DNA from 2 places in the Streptomyces sp. NPDC107581 genome. Region 2 is predicted to be linked to the other one. Evidence: riboswitches for the same ligand, from Rfam matches in the RefSeq annotation. Region 2 holds a riboswitch; the other holds the start of a gene.
What was found. Region 2 has a riboswitch for cyclic di-AMP ahead of ACZ7P3_RS19465 (C40 family peptidase). Riboswitches for the same ligand answer to the same signal wherever they lie in the genome.
Positions count from the first base shown of each region.

Region 1: it holds a riboswitch for cyclic di-AMP, as region 2 does, so the genes downstream of both, ACZ7P3_RS20545 (transglycosylase SLT domain-containing protein) here and ACZ7P3_RS19465 (C40 family peptidase) in region 2, are expected to answer to the same signal.

Region 1 is NZ_JBVKBH010000007.1:351,747-359,362, reverse strand. Features, by position in the region: gene ACZ7P3_RS20555 (FAD-dependent oxidoreductase) at 1-978, shown strand, start outside; gene ACZ7P3_RS20550 (HAD family hydrolase) at 1,490-2,302, shown strand; gene ACZ7P3_RS20545 (transglycosylase SLT domain-containing protein) at 2,337-2,825, opposite strand; cyclic di-AMP (ydaO/yuaA leader) riboswitch at 2,830-3,027, opposite strand; gene ACZ7P3_RS20540 (polyprenyl synthetase family protein) at 3,559-4,569, shown strand; gene ACZ7P3_RS20535 (LolA family protein) at 4,987-6,186, shown strand; gene ACZ7P3_RS20530 (ABC transporter ATP-binding protein) at 6,266-7,312, shown strand; gene ACZ7P3_RS20525 (ABC transporter permease) at 7,299-7,616, shown strand, end outside.
Region 2 is NZ_JBVKBH010000007.1:134,158-141,773, reverse strand. Features, by position in the region: gene ACZ7P3_RS19485 (LuxR C-terminal-related transcriptional regulator) at 1-564, shown strand, start outside; gene ACZ7P3_RS19480 (C40 family peptidase) at 585-1,649, opposite strand; gene ACZ7P3_RS19475 (hypothetical protein) at 2,068-2,421, shown strand; gene ACZ7P3_RS19470 (SLAC1 family transporter) at 2,425-3,393, opposite strand; gene ACZ7P3_RS19465 (C40 family peptidase) at 3,467-4,504, opposite strand; cyclic di-AMP (ydaO/yuaA leader) riboswitch at 4,513-4,669, opposite strand; gene pcrA (DNA helicase PcrA) at 4,968-7,460, shown strand; gene ACZ7P3_RS19455 (M23 family metallopeptidase) at 7,531-7,616, opposite strand, start outside.

The sequences.
Region 1 (7,616 bases), 220 kb from region 2:
CGCCGGCTGGTCACCGACGAGGACATCATCCCGGCGGAGACCTTCGTCGCCTACGGCGAGTGGTTCCAGCAGAAGCTGCTGCCCGAACTGGAGCGGGTCCGCGTCGTCTCCGTCGACCGGGACAAGAGCGGCGGGTTCGAACTCAAGCTGGACTCGGGAGAGTTGTTCACCGCCCGCGCGGTCGTGGTCGCCACCGGCCTGTCGGGATTCGCCCACTTCCCGGCGGAGCTGGCGGGAGCGGCGGCCGACGGACCCGCACCCACCGGGCCGGTCTCCCACAGCTCCCAGCACCACGACCTCACCCGCTTCGCCGGCAAGGAGCTGATCGTCGTCGGCGCCGGCCAGTCCGCACTGGAGACGGCGGCGCTCGCCGCCGAGGCCGGAGCCCAGGTGCGCGTGGTCTCGCGCGGCCGCGGCCGGGTCGCTTTCGGGGCCCCGCCCTGGGACCAGCCGAAGCTGCGCCCCGAGTCCCCCTTCGGCCGTGCCTGGTCCCTGTGGGCGCTCAGCTACTACCCGCAGCCGTACCGCTTCCTGCCCGCCCGGACCCGCCACTACCTGGTCCGCCGGGTCCTCGGCCCGCTCGGCGCCTGGTGGCTGCGCGACCGCTTCGAGGACAAGGTCCAGGTCCAGGAGGTCGAGCGGGTGCTGGGCGCCGAGGCCCAGGACGGCACCCCGGTCCTCACCGTCCGCACGCACGGCGGACCCGTCGAGCAGCTGCCCGCCGACCACGTCATCGCGGCCACCGGCTACCGGGTGAACATCGCCGCGATGGACTTCCTCGGCCACGAACTGCGCACCCGCCTCGCGGTGAGCAGGGGCGCCCCCAGGCTCGGCGCCGGCTATGTCTCCTCGGTCCCCGGTCTGTACTTCACCGGCCTTCCGGCGGCGTCCTCCTACGGCCCGGTGATGCGCTTCGTCTGCGGCACGGAGTTCGCCTCGCCGCGCCTGGCCCAGCACCTGGCGGCGGCGCACCGCTGAGACCGGCGGGCAGCACATCACCGAACGGGTGACGGTCGTCGTCCAGGCGCCGGATGCGGAAGAGGAGGGCGTGGACGGGGGAGGACGTGGATCCCCGGTCCCCGCCGGCCGGGGAAGACCAACGGCTGCAGCGCCTGTGTGCACGCCGCGCGGTCGGCCCGCGCGGGGCCGGTGCGAGCGAGGAGCGGATCGCGGCCGTCTGCGCCCGGCCCGAGGCGCCCCGGTTCTCCGGGGCCGCGCGGGCGGCGCCGCAGCCGACCGAGCGGGTCACGCGGCGCGCCGACCGCTCCGAGGTGCGGTGCCGCACGCCCTGTGGGCTGAAGCGGCCGGTTGCTTCGGCGAGGCGAGAAGCAGCTCTCCGCGCGGATGCTCACCATCCCGCTCACCGCCAGGCCCGACCGTATCAACACCGCCATCAGGGAGCCCGCAGGCACCACTTGGGGGTGAGAAGCGCACAAGTCGGCGGACAACAGGGTGAGTCGGCGGGGTGCGCTGTCCGTATTCTCTGATCATGGCTGCACCCCCCGCATACGCACTGATCGCCACTGACCTGGACGGGACACTGCTGCGTGGTGACGACACCGTCTCGGACCGGTCGCTCGCCGCGCTCACGAGGGCGGCAGGGGCCGGCGCCCGGCATCTGGTGGTGACGGGCCGCCCGGCCCCCCGGGTGCGGCCCCTGCTGGACGGCCTCGGGTGCACGGGGCTCGCGGTCTGCGGGCAGGGCGCGCAGGTCTACGACGCCGGAGCCGGTCGTCTGCTGTGGTCGGTGCGCCTCGACCGGGAGCTCGCCGAGACCGCGCTCGGCAAGATCGAGGCCGAGGTGGGGCAGGTCTACGCGGCCGTCGACCAGGACGGGGTGGACGGCCTCACGCTGATCGAGCCGGGGTATCTGATGCCGCACCCGACCCTGCCCGCCGTGCGGGTCGGCCGGCGCGACGACCTGTGGTGCGAGCCCATCAGCAAGGTGCTGCTGCGCCATCACGCCCTGTCCGACGACGAGTTGGCGACGATCGCGCGCTCGGTGGTGGGCTCGCTGGCGACGGTCACGATGTCGGGGCCGGGGACCGTGGAACTCCAGCCGTGCGGTGTCACCAAGGCGACGGGGCTGGCGCTGGCGGCCGACCACCTGGGGATCGCCGCCGGCCGGGCCCTGGCCTTCGGCGACATGCCCAATGACATCCCCATGTTCGACTGGGCCGCGCACGGTGTCGCCATGGCCAATGCCCACCCGGAACTCAAGGCGGTCGCCGACGAGGTCACCCTGTCGAACGAGGACGACGGCATTGCCGTCGTCCTCGAAAGACTGTTCCCGACCGACTGACCGGGATATCAGTAGGGCCCGCCGCGGACGCTCGTCAGTAGGCGCCGTTGACGTTGTCGATCGACCCGTAGCGCGCGGCCGCGTAGTTGCAGGCGGCGGTGATGTTCGCGACCGGGTCGTAGATGTCGAAGGACGTTCCGGCCACGTGGTAGGTGTTGAACGTCGGGTCGATGACCTGGAGCAGGCCCTTGGACGGGATGCCCTTGGCGGCGTTGGAGTCCCAGAGGTTGATGGCGTTCGGGTTGCCCGAGGACTCGCGGATGATGTTGCGGTGGATGCCGTTGTAGGTGCCCGGGATCTTCTTCTCGGCCATGATCGCGAGCGACTCGTGGATCCAGCCGTCGAGGTTGTTCGGGTACCCGGCGAGCGTGGTGGACGGCGTGGTGGCCGTGGGGGTGGCTGCGGAGGCGTCGGCCGCGCCGATGAGCGGCAGGGCGAGGACCGCGGCGCCGGTGCCGGCGACGGTGAGCGTGCGGATGAGGCGGTTGGTGCGAATGCGGAGGTGCTGAGCGGCAGCAGGCATGGCGATGTCCTCTCCGTCGCCTACGAGGTGAGCTGTCGGGTTCGGGCGCGGGGAGTTGCCCGGCCGGACCTCCGGGGAGGCCTGGCTTCACCCCTAGCCGTTCCGGTGACGACATGTGCGTCTGCAACATGTGCCGCCCGGTCCAGCGGCTTACCTGGGTCCCCCGCTCCTGCCGTACGAATGAGTTCGTCGATGGGTGGTGTCAGACGCGGCAGGATTCGGCGTTCGCCTGACAGGCCCGGAAGCTATGCGAGAGCACATGTCCGGAACAAGTAGTGGATTCACACAACGTGCCAGTTGACCTTGGTCTGTCCCGTATGGGGTACTTGATCCTTTGCTGTTGCCAACGCTCAACTGGCCGGTGCCGCAAGGGGGAACGGTGGTGGTGCCGGGTGGCTGGATATGTCGGCCCGCGTGACCCAACTCACGAAATAGCAAACTGCATCAAATAGGACATGAGGGATTAGAGGGATTAGCTGACTGTGACACGGAAGGAGTAATTTGCTCACGGCCCGGTTCGCGACAAATCGGACGAGTTCCTGTTAAGTCAATGCATGTCTGTCGTTATCAGATGATCAAGAACATACCGGCCGTGATCCGATACCGCCCGGGCTGGACCGGTGGGCGCTATCGGTGATCGAAACAGGACCGGATACGCTGACTTGAGTGATGGCAGCGACCTATCGACAAACCGTGTAACCGCCAGCAGACACCAGCAGACAGGAGACCCCTCGTGACCGTCGTCGGGCCGTTCGGGCTGAGCGTGCGGGACCAGGCTCTGGAAGCCGATGTCCAGGCCGGATTGGCGGCTGTCGAGGAAGGCTTGCTCGAAGCCACCAAGAGCGAGGTCCCGTTCATCACGGGGGCCGCGCAGCACCTCGTACGGGCCGGTGGGAAGCGGTTCCGGCCGCTGCTCGTGATGCTCGCGGCACAGTTCGGCGATCCGTACGCGCCGGGCGTCGTACCGTCTGCCGTCGTCGTGGAGCTGACCCATCTGGCCACGCTGTACCACGACGACGTCATGGACGAGGCGGCCGTGCGGCGCGGTGTGGACAGCGCCAACACGCGCTGGGGCAACTCCGTCGCGGTCCTGACCGGCGACTTCCTCTTCGCCCGTGCCTCCCAGATCCTCGCCGACCTCGGCCCCGAGGCGGTCCGGGTGCAGGCCCTCGCGTTCGAGCGGCTGGTCACCGGGCAGATCCTGGAGACCGCGGGTCCCTCGGACGGCCGCGACCCGGTCGAGCACTATCTGGACGTGCTCGGCGGCAAGACGGGATCGCTGGTGGCGGTCTCCTGCCGGTTCGGCGCGATGATGTCCGGCGCCGACGAGACGGTCGTCGACGTGCTCACCCAGTACGGCGAGCGGCTCGGGGTCGCCTTCCAGCTCGCCGACGACGTCCTGGACATCGCCTCCGACTCGCGCGAGTCCGGCAAGACCCCGGGAACCGACCTGCGCGAGGGCATCCCGACGCTGCCCGTGCTCCGGCTGCGCGAGCGCGCCGCACGCCTCGGCCTGCCCGAGGACCTCGCCCTGTGCGAGCTGCTGGACTCCGACCTCAGCGACGACGCCCGGCTCGCCGAGGCGCTCACCGCCCTGCGGGCGCACCCCGCGCTGGAGCAGGCCCGCCGGGACACCGTCCGGTACGCGGAGGAGGCGCGGTCCGTGCTGGCCCCGCTGCCGGAGTGCGACTCCAAGGCGGCGCTGATCGAGCTGTGCGACGCGGTGGTGCACCGGGCCGGCTAGGCCTGTCGAACGGAACGGGCCAGGCTCGTCGGTCGGAACAGGTCAGGCCGGTCGGGCGCATCGGGCGAGGCCGGTCGGGCGCATCGGGCGAGGCCGGTCGGTTGGATCGGGCCAGGCCGGTTGCGTGCATCGGGCAAGGCCGGTCGGGCGGATCAAGACGGGATCGCGGGGGCTGCCCGCGGTGAGTGCGAGGGCGGTGTCTCCCACCGGACCCCTACGGGTCGGGGGAGGTGCCGCCCTCGCTTGTCATACCGCAGGCGTACACGGAGTTGCCTCCGAGGTCTGACGCTTCCGCGCGGCCGATTTGGTCAGATGGAAACCACGGAAATCACCACTCCTCACCGATTCGGGTGAGAATGGCGGCTCAGGTGGACCAGAGTGAGGACAGCCGCCGCCGACGACGGAGGTAAGGCACAGATGGCACCGTACGAATCCGACGACGCAGCGGGCGCCACGCCGGACGAGGACCTGCGCTCGGGCCGCCGCAAGGCCGCCCGGTACGTGGTCCCGGTCGCGGTGGTGGGGGTGGCGGCGGCCACGATCGGGCTGGTCCCGGCGCTTGCCGACTCCGGTGACCCCGACCTGCCCAGGATCACCGCCCAGCAGCTCATCGAGAAGATCGCCAAGTCGGACGTGCAGCAGCTGTCCGGCACGGTGAAGGTCAGCACCGACCTCGGCCTGCCGGACCTCGGCGGCCTGGAGAGCAGCCTGGCCTCGGGGGCTGCCCAGGGCGGCGGTGACGGCTCCTCCGCGGACCCGAAGTCCAAGCTCACCGAGCTGGTATCCGGCACGCACACCCTGCGCGTGGCCGTCGACGGCCCGGACCGGCAGAAGCTGTCGCTGCTGGAGAGCGGCGCCGAGTACAGCCTCATCCACAGCGGCAAGGACGTGTGGGGCTACGACAGCAAGAGCAACGAGGTCTACCACGGCACCGAAGCCGCCTCCGGCAAGGAGCACCGGGCCGAGCGGCCGGCCACGCCCAAGGACTTCGCCGACGAGGCCCTGAAGTCGGTCGACGACACCACGTCCGTGACCGTCGACGGCACCGCCCAGGTCGCCGGACGCGACGCCTACAAGCTGCTGATCAAGCCCAAGCAGTCCGGCACCACGGTCGGCGCGATCAGCATCGCCGTGGACGCGAAGACGGGGCAGCCGCTGAAGTTCACGCTGACGCCGAAGAGCGGCGGCGCCGCCGTGCTCGACGCGGGCTTCACGCAGGTCTCCTTCGCCGAGCCGGCCGCCTCCACCTTCGACTTCACCCCGCCCAAGGGCGCGAAGGTCACCGAGGAGAAGCCGGGGTCCAAGGCGCCGGAGCACGCCCCGAAGTCCGGCGAGGACCTCGCCAGGGGCCTGGACGGTGCCACCGTGCTCGGCAAGGGCTGGACGTCCATCGCCACCTTCGGCACCGGCGCCAAGGGCGGCCTGCCGTCCGGCTCCGAGGGCGGCGCCTTCGGCGGCTTCCTCGGCTCGCTCGGCGACCAGGTGTCCGGCAAGTTCGGCAAGGGCACGGTCTTCTCCACCCGACTGGTCAACGCCCTGATCACCGACGACGGCAAGGTGTACGCCGGCGCGGTCACCAAGGACGCACTGGTGAAGGCGGCGAACGAAGGGAAGTGACCTCCCGGGGCCCGCGGGGTGCCCGGACAGGGTCCGGACACCCCGGTGCGCTCCGGGGACACGACGAATCGAGGGACCGATGCACGAACCGTCCGCCGCGGAGCGGCACTCGGGGGACACGGCGGAGCGGGACGCGGGGGGCCCGGCGGAGCGGGACGCGGGAGATACGGCGGAGCAGGCCGCGCAGGACGCGCGGGCGCACGTCATCGCCACGCGCGGCCTCACCAAGCGCTACCGCGGCGGGCAACTCGCCGTCGACGGCCTCGATCTGACCGTCCCTGCGGGCAGCGTCTTCGGCTTCCTCGGCCCGAACGGCTCCGGCAAGACCACCACCATCCGCATGCTGATGGGCCTGATCGAGCCGACCTCGGGCACGGCCCGGGTACTGGGCCTCCCCATGCCCCGGGCCGGCCGCGCCGTCCTCCCGCAGGTCGGCGCCCTGATCGAGGGCCCGGCCCTGTACGGCTTCCTCTCCGGCCGGGACAACCTGCTGCGCTACGACGCCGCCGACCCGACCGCCGACCCGCGCACCCGGCGCGCCCGCGTCGGCGCCGCCCTGGAACGGGTGGGCCTCGCAGCCGCCGCGGGCAAGAAGGCCAAGGCGTACTCGCTCGGCATGAAGCAGCGTCTGGGCCTGGCCGCCGCACTTCTCCAGCCGCGCAGACTGCTCGTCCTGGACGAGCCGACCAACGGCCTCGACCCGCAGGGCATGCGGGAGATCCGCGCCCTGATAAGGGAGTTGGCCTCCGACGGCACGACCGTCTTCCTCTCCTCGCACCTCCTCGACGAGATCGAGCAGGTGTGCACGCACGCGGCGGTGATGGCACAGGGCCGCCTCGTCACACAGGGCGTGGTGGCCGATCTGGCGGCCGGGGCGCGCGGCCGGCTGGTGGTGACCACGCCGGATCCGGGCGAGGCGGCCCGGGTGCTGAAGGAGCAGGGCATCGGGGACGTCACCGCGGACGGCGACCGGGTGTCCGGCGAGCCGCCCGCACAGGACCTCGCCGAGGTGAACGCGGCACTGGTCGCGGCGGGTGTCCGGGTCCGGGGCTTCACGCTCGAACGGGCCTCTCTGGAGGACGCGTTCATGGCACTGACGGGGGAGGGATTCGATGTCGCGGGCTGAGGCGCTCAGGACACCGGCCGCCGCGGGCCCCGGCCGTCCGAGTCCCCTGTGGACCTTCGGGCTGCTGCGCAGCGAGCTGGTCACCACCGTGCGCCGCTGGCGCACGCTCGCGCTGCTGGGGGTGCTGGCGGCGGTGCCGGTGCTGATCGGGATCGCGGTGAAGAGCCAGACACGGGACGGCTCGACGGCGGGCCCGGGCGGCGGCGACGGACCGGCGTTCATCGCGCAGGTCACCGACAACGGCCTGTTCCTGGTGTTCACGGCCCTGGCCGCGACCCTGCCGTTCTTCCTGCCGATGGCCGTC
Region 2 (7,616 bases):
GTCGGCGAGGCCGCGGACGTCGACCAGGCGGTCACGGTCATCACCGCGACCCGGCCGGAGGTGGTCCTCCTCGACGTGCACCTGCCGGGCGGCGGAGGGGGTGAAGTGCTGCGCCGGTGCGCGGCGTTGATGGCGGATGCCGAGCGGCCGGTCCGCTTTCTCGCGCTGTCCGTGTCGGACGCGGCGGAGGACGTGATCGGCGTGATCCGCGGCGGCGCCCGCGGCTATGTCACCAAGACCATCACCGGCACCGACCTGGTCGACTCGATCTTCCGCGTTCAGGAGGGCGACGCCGTCTTCTCCCCACGCCTGGCCGGGTTCGTCCTGGACGCCTTCGCGTCCACCGACGCCCCGCCGGTCGACGAGGACCTGGACCGTCTGACCCAGCGGGAGCGCGAGGTGCTGCGGCTGATCGCCCGCGGGTACGCCTACAAGGAGATCGCCAAGCAGCTGTTCATCTCGGTGAAGACGGTCGAGTCCCATGTCTCGGCGGTCCTGCGCAAGCTCCAGCTCTCCAACCGCCATGAGCTGACGCGCTGGGCGACGGCCCGCCGCCTGGTCTGACCGGTCTTCGGCGGCCGCTCTCAGGCCACCCGGGTGGCTCCGGCGAACGGCATCAGGTCGACGGGGGCGAGCCGGACCGGCGCGGACGGGTTCGGAGCGTGGATCATCTGGCCGTTGCCGACATAGATGCCGACGTGGCTGATGCCGGAGTAGAAGAACACCAGGTCGCCGGGTTGGAGTTGCGACCGGGAGACGCGTTGGCCCGCGTTGATCTGGGCGTAGGTGGTGCGCGGCAGGGAGATGCCGGCGGAGTGGTAGGCCGCCTGTGCCAGGCCCGAGCAGTCGAAGGCGTTCGGGCCGGTGGCGCCCCATACGTAGGGGCTGCCGAGCTTCTGGTACGCGTAGGCGACGGCGGCCGCCGCCCGGGCGTTGGGGGCGGCGACGGACCCGGCCCGTTCCAGGGCCGCCCGGGGGTCCGGGGCCGACCGCGAGGCACGGCCCGCCGCCGGGCCGCCGCCGGTGACCTGCGCCCGCTCCGGGGGAGTGAGCCGTGCCAGCAGCCTGCGCGCTTCCGTCAGCTTTCCGGTGATGGTCTGCTTCTGCCGCTTCAGCTCGGCCTGCCGCGACCGCAGCGACGCCACCTCGACGCGGGCGGCGCCGCGCAACTGCTCGATCTCCCGCAGCTGTTCGCGTACCCGCGCCACCGCCCCGGCCTGCCGCTCACCGGCCCGCTCCGCGAACGCGGCCCCGTCCAGGTAGCGGTCCGGGTCGCTGGAGAGTGCGAGCTGCCAGACGGGGTCGATCCCGCCCTGGCGGTACTGCGCCGTGGCGAACGAACCCAGAGCGTTCCGGGCCGCGTTGAACTTGTCCTGCCTGCGGGCGGTCTCGTCCCGCAGCGAGTTCAGCCGCCGCTGGGCCGTGTCCGCCTTCTCCTTTGCGCCGTTGTACTTCTCGGTGGCGGCCTCCGCCTCCTGGTACAGCTTGTCCACCTTGGTCTTCACCTGGGCCGGCGTCAGCTCCGGATCGGCGTGTCCCGTCCCGTCGAAGGCCGTCGCGCCGGCCGCGCCCGCCAGGGCGATGGTGGCCGCCGCACGGACGGTGTTGCCGCCGAGCGAGCGCTGTCGGGGCTTTCGGTGCGCTGCCACCTGGACCGTCACGTCCTTCCGTAGGACTTCTGCGACCGAGCGGTCGGAGAAGTCCGGCGCCGGCCCGCACAGGGGGAACGGGCCGCCGCCGGACCTTTCTCGGGGGTGGTGACCGAGTGCCGCCCCTGACCCGGACGGCGGTGGGGAGCCGGTCACCTGGGGGAGGACGCTAAACCGGACGGTGACGGGTGGGTGACGCACTGTACGGAACTGGCTGCGACGGATCGCGTCGTGACGGTATGTGACAGCATCGCCCGCCTGGAGTCGTCGTCTTCACGCAGCGTGGTGACCGATGTGCGGAATGCGGGTCACGCGGGAGCCGGGGAGTGCTATGGGGCGCATATATGCATGATCGACGAGTGCTGTGGGCGGGCCCGGTGACAGGAGCCTCCGGAGCCCCTGATTAGGCTCCGGGCTCATGGACGTACTCATCCATCTCTTCGTCGGCCTGCACATCATCGGTATCGCGGCGCTGCTCGGCGGTTTCCTCACCCAGATGAAGGCGATGGGCCAGGGCACGGCCCGCTTCGTCCCCGGGATGCTGCACGGCGCGCTCACCATGCTGGTCACCGGTGTGGCGCTGGTCGGCCTCAACCAGGCCGACGACCACCACGTCAACGCCGTCAAGATCGGCGTGAAGCTGGCTCTGCTGATCGTGATCCTCGGGCTGGTCTACGTGCAGCGCGACGAGGAGAAGGTCGACAAGCGCCTCTTCGGTCTGGTCGGCCTGCTGACCATGGCGAACATCTTCATCGCCGTGCTGTGGACGTGACGTTCAGCGTGCCCGGCTGATCCCGGCCCGGGCCGTCACCGCCGCACCGGCCGCGACCACGAGCCACGCCGCCACCGCGATCCACACCAGTACCCGCCCCGGCCCCTTCAGCCATTCGCCCCCGACGGCGGCCACGACAGACAGCGTGGCCGCCGCCGTCATTCCCATCGGGAACACCGTCGCCCAGCGCCGCACGTCGTAGCCCGGCCGCGGCCGGGCCACCTCGGCGGCCAGCAGCACCACGTACGAGGCCAGGCCCAGCGCGAGCAGCACGACCGTCACCTCACGCAGCACGTCGTGGTCGTCGTCGTTCCACAGGTACAGACGCGGGCTGTCGGCGGCCAGCAGCTTCGCCCCGGCCAGCGCCGAGATGGCGAGCGCCCCGCCCGCGATCCACTGGTCCCCGGCCCCCTCGAGGACCTGCCGTGCGTCGAAGTGCGTCAGGGCGAGCCCGTAGAGCACCAGGCCCAGCCAGAACAGCACCATCGCGGCGCGTGCGAGCCATGCCGTCGTCGTGGCCGCGGCCAGCGTGGCCGCCAGCACCGCGAGCCCCTGGGCGGACACGCAACACAGGAACACCGCACCCGGCATGCGCGGCTGCCAGTGCCGTACGACGGGAAGCAGCAGCGCCGGCCAGAGCAGCGCCGCCAGGGCCAGCAGCGCCTGTGCGAGCTGCTGCCGGCCGAGCTCCGAGATCCGGGTGCCGAGCACCGCCGTGGCGGCGACGGCGGTGAGCGCGCCGGGGCTCCGGGCCCCGGCGACCCACAGCTCCCACTGCCCGACCAGCCGGACGGCGAAGCTCGCGGCGAGCGCCACCCAGGCGACGCAGGTCAGCCACAGGAAGGCGCGGGACAGCGTCTCGGCACCCGTCAGGTGCAGGCTCACCGACACGATGCCGGTCGCCATGACGGCGGCCCCCGCCGCCGGCGGACGCCCCGCCCACCACGCACGCAGAGCCGAGATGCCGGACATGCGCCCGATGCTAGGGAGCGGGGCGGCCCGCACGGTGGGGGCACGCGCGCGTGGGGCTCGAAAAGAGCACGGGTCAGGCGGGCCGCACCACGCAGTGGATGATCGATTCGCCGCCGTGGTGGACGGACTCCTCGCAGACGTGCGCGCCCGGCTTCGGGGCGTGGATCATCATGCCGTCGCCGGTGCAGAGACCGACGTGGCTGCTGTCCCCGTGGAAGAAGACCAGGTCACCGGGGAGAGCCTCGGCGAGGGGCACGCGGGTGCCCGCGTGGGCCTGGGCGTGGCCGACGCGCGGGAGGCTGACGCCGGCGGCCCTCCAGGCGGCCTGGACGAGGCCGGAGCAGTCGTAGGAGCCGGGGCCGCTGGCACCGGACACGTACGGCTTGCCGACCTGGGCCCGGGCGAAGGCGACCGCCGTGTCGGCCCGGGTGGCGTACGAGCCGGCGGATCCGCCGGCCGACGGGGCGGTCTCCTGCCGTGCCGGTGCCTGCAGCGGCGCCGGCCCGGCCGTCTGCCGCGCGGGCTCCGTGCGGTTCTGCTGCCCGGGCGCGGCCGGCCCGGTGTTCTCCTGGGCCGTCAGCCGTGACAGCAGCTCGCGCGCGGTGACGAGCTTCGCCTGAACGGTGGCCTTGGCCGTCTTCACGTCGTACGGCGACGCGGCCGGCGTCCCGGGGGCCGCGGTGGTCCTGCCCCGCTCGGCAGCGCCCTTCACCCGCGAGGCCAGCCGGTTCATCACCCGGTGCGGGGCGAAGTGGTCCTGCGGATACTCCGCGAGGAGGGCGGCCGTGTCCGGTTCGGCGGCGAACGGCCCCAGCCCGTCACGGGCCTTGGCGAGCGGGCCGGGGCGCCGGGCACTCTCCTCGCCGAGGACGTCCACCCGCTTCTGCGGCCGGCCGGCCGGCTCCTCCGCCGCCGCCGTGTCGGCCCGGCGGTAGAACTCGTCGACCTTCCTCTCGATCTCCGCCGGGCTGGGCCGGCCGTCGAGGGCGGGGGCGGCCTCGGCCGTCTGGGACAGGACGGCCACGGAGGTGAAGGCGGCGGTGGCGAGGGCGGGCGTGCGGACGCCCGGCCCGAGGGTTCCGCCGGGGCGCGGCTTGCGGTGCGACGCCAAGAGAGGCGACTCCTTCCAATGTGCCGCCTACCGGGTTAGCTGTCGGGTTCGGGCGGATGGCTCGGAAGGGTTGCCCTACGGCGTCGTCCCGGGCGGGAGTCAGCCGATTCACCCCAGGATCGGTGGGTCCCCGGCTCCGGTGGCCGCGCGGGGCGCACCGAACTCGGCGGAGGCCGCTGCGCTCGGCGACGTTCGCCGGAAGGGGGTCGTGCGGCCTGACGGCAACCTAGCCAACTCGTGTGACTCCTGTGAAGGTTGGTGTGCCATATGTCCGATACATTTCCGTGACCTGAGGCCGTTTTCATACCCGGGTGACAAGGCACTTCCGCAGCGTGAGGGCCGATCGGCACGGAGCGGCGCGATGATCAACTCTCCGTAGTCGTGTCCGATAGCGGACTGTGCGGGGGCCGAGTTTCCGGGGTGGCGACCGGTTGTCGGTGCGGCGCCCTAAACTCGGAGAGCGATGAGCAGCCTCTTTGACGACAGCTTCCTGGCGGACCTCCAGGCCCCTCGCGGGCGCGAGGAGGAGCCCCCGCCACCGCCCGAGGACGATCACGCTCCGGAGCCGCTTCCGGACGATCTGTTCGGCGGGAAGTTCGACGCACCGCCGGAGCGCGACGCCCACTACCGCGACGGCGCCCCGCGCCCGGCGCTCGACGCGGCAGCGCTCCTGCAGGGGCTGAACGAGAACCAGCGCGCCGCGGTCGTGCACGCCGGCTCCCCACTGCTCATCGTCGCCGGCGCCGGCTCCGGCAAGACCCGCGTGCTCACCCACCGCATCGCGCATCTGCTCGCCGAGCGCCAGGTGCACCCGGGCCAGATCCTCGCGATCACCTTCACCAACAAGGCCGCGGGCGAGATGAAGGAGCGCGTCGAGCAGCTCGTCGGCCCGCGCGCGAACGCGATGTGGGTCATGACGTTCCACAGCGCCTGCGTACGGATCCTGCGGCGCGAGTCGAAGAAGCTCGGCTTCACGTCGAGCTTCTCCATCTACGACGCCGCCGACAGCAAGCGGCTGATGGCCCTGGTCTGCCGCGACCTGGACCTCGACCCCAAGCGTTTCCCGCCCAAGTCCTTCAGCGCCAAGATCAGCAACCTCAAGAACGAGCTGATCGACGAGGAGGACTTCGCCGCCCGCGCGGGCGACGGCTTCGAGAAGACCCTCGCCCAGGCCTACGCGCTCTACCAGTCGCGGCTGCGCGAGGCCAACGCGCTCGACTTCGACGACCTGATCATGACGACGGTCAATCTGCTGCGCGCCTTCCCGGACGTCGCCGAGCACTACCGCCGCCGCTTCCGGCACGTCCTGGTCGACGAGTACCAGGACACCAACCACGCCCAGTACGCCCTGGTGCGCGAGCTGGTCGGCACCGGCGAGCGGGCCGCCGGGGACATCGACGTACCGCCCGGCGAAGGCGACCTGCCGCCCGCCGAGCTGTGCGTCGTGGGTGACGCGGACCAGTCGATCTACGCCTTCCGGGGTGCGACCATCCGCAACATCCTCCAGTTCGAGGAGGACTACCCGAACGCCACGACGATCCTGCTGGAGCAGAACTACCGCTCCACGCAGACCATCCTGTCCGCCGCCAACGCGGTCATCGAGCGCAACGAGTCCCGCCGCCCGAAGAACCTGTGGACCAACGCCGGCCAGGGTGCGGGGATCACCGGCTACGTCGCCGACACCGAGCACGACGAGGCCCAGTTCGTCGCCGACGAGATAGACCGCCTCACGGACGCGGGCGAGGCGAAGGCCGGGGACGTCGCCGTCTTCTACCGCACCAACGCCCAGTCCCGTGTCTTCGAAGAGGTCTTCATCCGCGTCGGCCTGCCCTACAAGGTCGTCGGCGGCGTGCGCTTCTACGAGCGCAAGGAGGTCCGGGACGTCCTGGCCTACCTGCGCGTCCTTGCCAACCCCGAGGACTCGGTGCCGCTGCGCCGCATCCTCAACGTCCCCAAGCGGGGCATCGGCGAGCGCGCGGAAGCGATGATCGACGCCCTGTCCCAGCGGGAGAAGATCAGCTTCCCGCAGGCCCTCAGGCGCGTGGACGAGGCCTACGGCATGGCCGCGCGCTCCACCAACGCGGTCAAGCGGTTCAACGTACTGATGGAGGACCTGCGCACGATCGTGGAGTCCGGGGCCGGACCGGCGACCGTCCTGGAAGCGATCCTCGAACGCACGGGCTACCTGGCCGAGTTGCAGGCCTCCACCGACCCGCAGGACGAGACCCGCATCGAGAACCTCCAGGAACTCGCGGCCGTGGCACTGGAGTTCGAGCAGGAGCGCGGCGAGGGCGAGCAGGGCACCCTGGCCGACTTCCTGGAGCGGGTGGCGCTGGTCGCCGACTCCGACCAGATCCCCGACGAGGACGACGAAGGCTCCGGCGTCATCACCCTGATGACCCTGCACACCGCCAAGGGCCTGGAGTTCCCGGTCGTCTTCCTGACCGGCATGGAGGACGGCGTCTTCCCCCACATGCGCGCCCTCGGCCAGACCAAGGAGCTGGAGGAGGAACGGCGTCTGGCGTACGTCGGCATCACGCGCGCGCGGGAGCGGCTGTACCTCACGCGGTCGGCGATGCGCAGCGCCTGGGGCCAGCCGTCGTACAACCCGCCCTCCCGCTTCCTGGAGGAGATCCCGGCGGCCCATGTGCAGTGGAAGCGGACGGGAGCGGCCGCACCGGTCTCCTCCGGACCGGCGTCCGGGATCGCGTCCTCGCTCTCCTCGTCCCGCTCGCGCTCGTCGGCGTCGGGTGCGTCGGGCTTCGCCACCCGGCGGGCCTCCGAGAAGCCGGTGGTGTCCCTGGCGGTCGGCGACCGGGTCACCCACGACCAGTTCGGGCTCGGGACGGTCGTCGCGGTGTCGGGCGCGGACGACAAGGCCCAGGCGACGATCGACTTCGGGGACGGCAAGTCGAAGCGGCTGCTGCTGCGGTACGCGCCGGTCGAGAAGCTGTAGCCGGACCGCCCCGGGAAGCCGTGGACGAACTGAGCCCCGCCGGACCGGCGGGGCTCACTTCATACGGGGCTCAGGTCGGGTCCAGGCCGTGGCTGCGCAGCCACGGCAGCGGGTCTATGGCCGCACCGCCCGCGGGCCGTACCTCGAAGTGCAGGT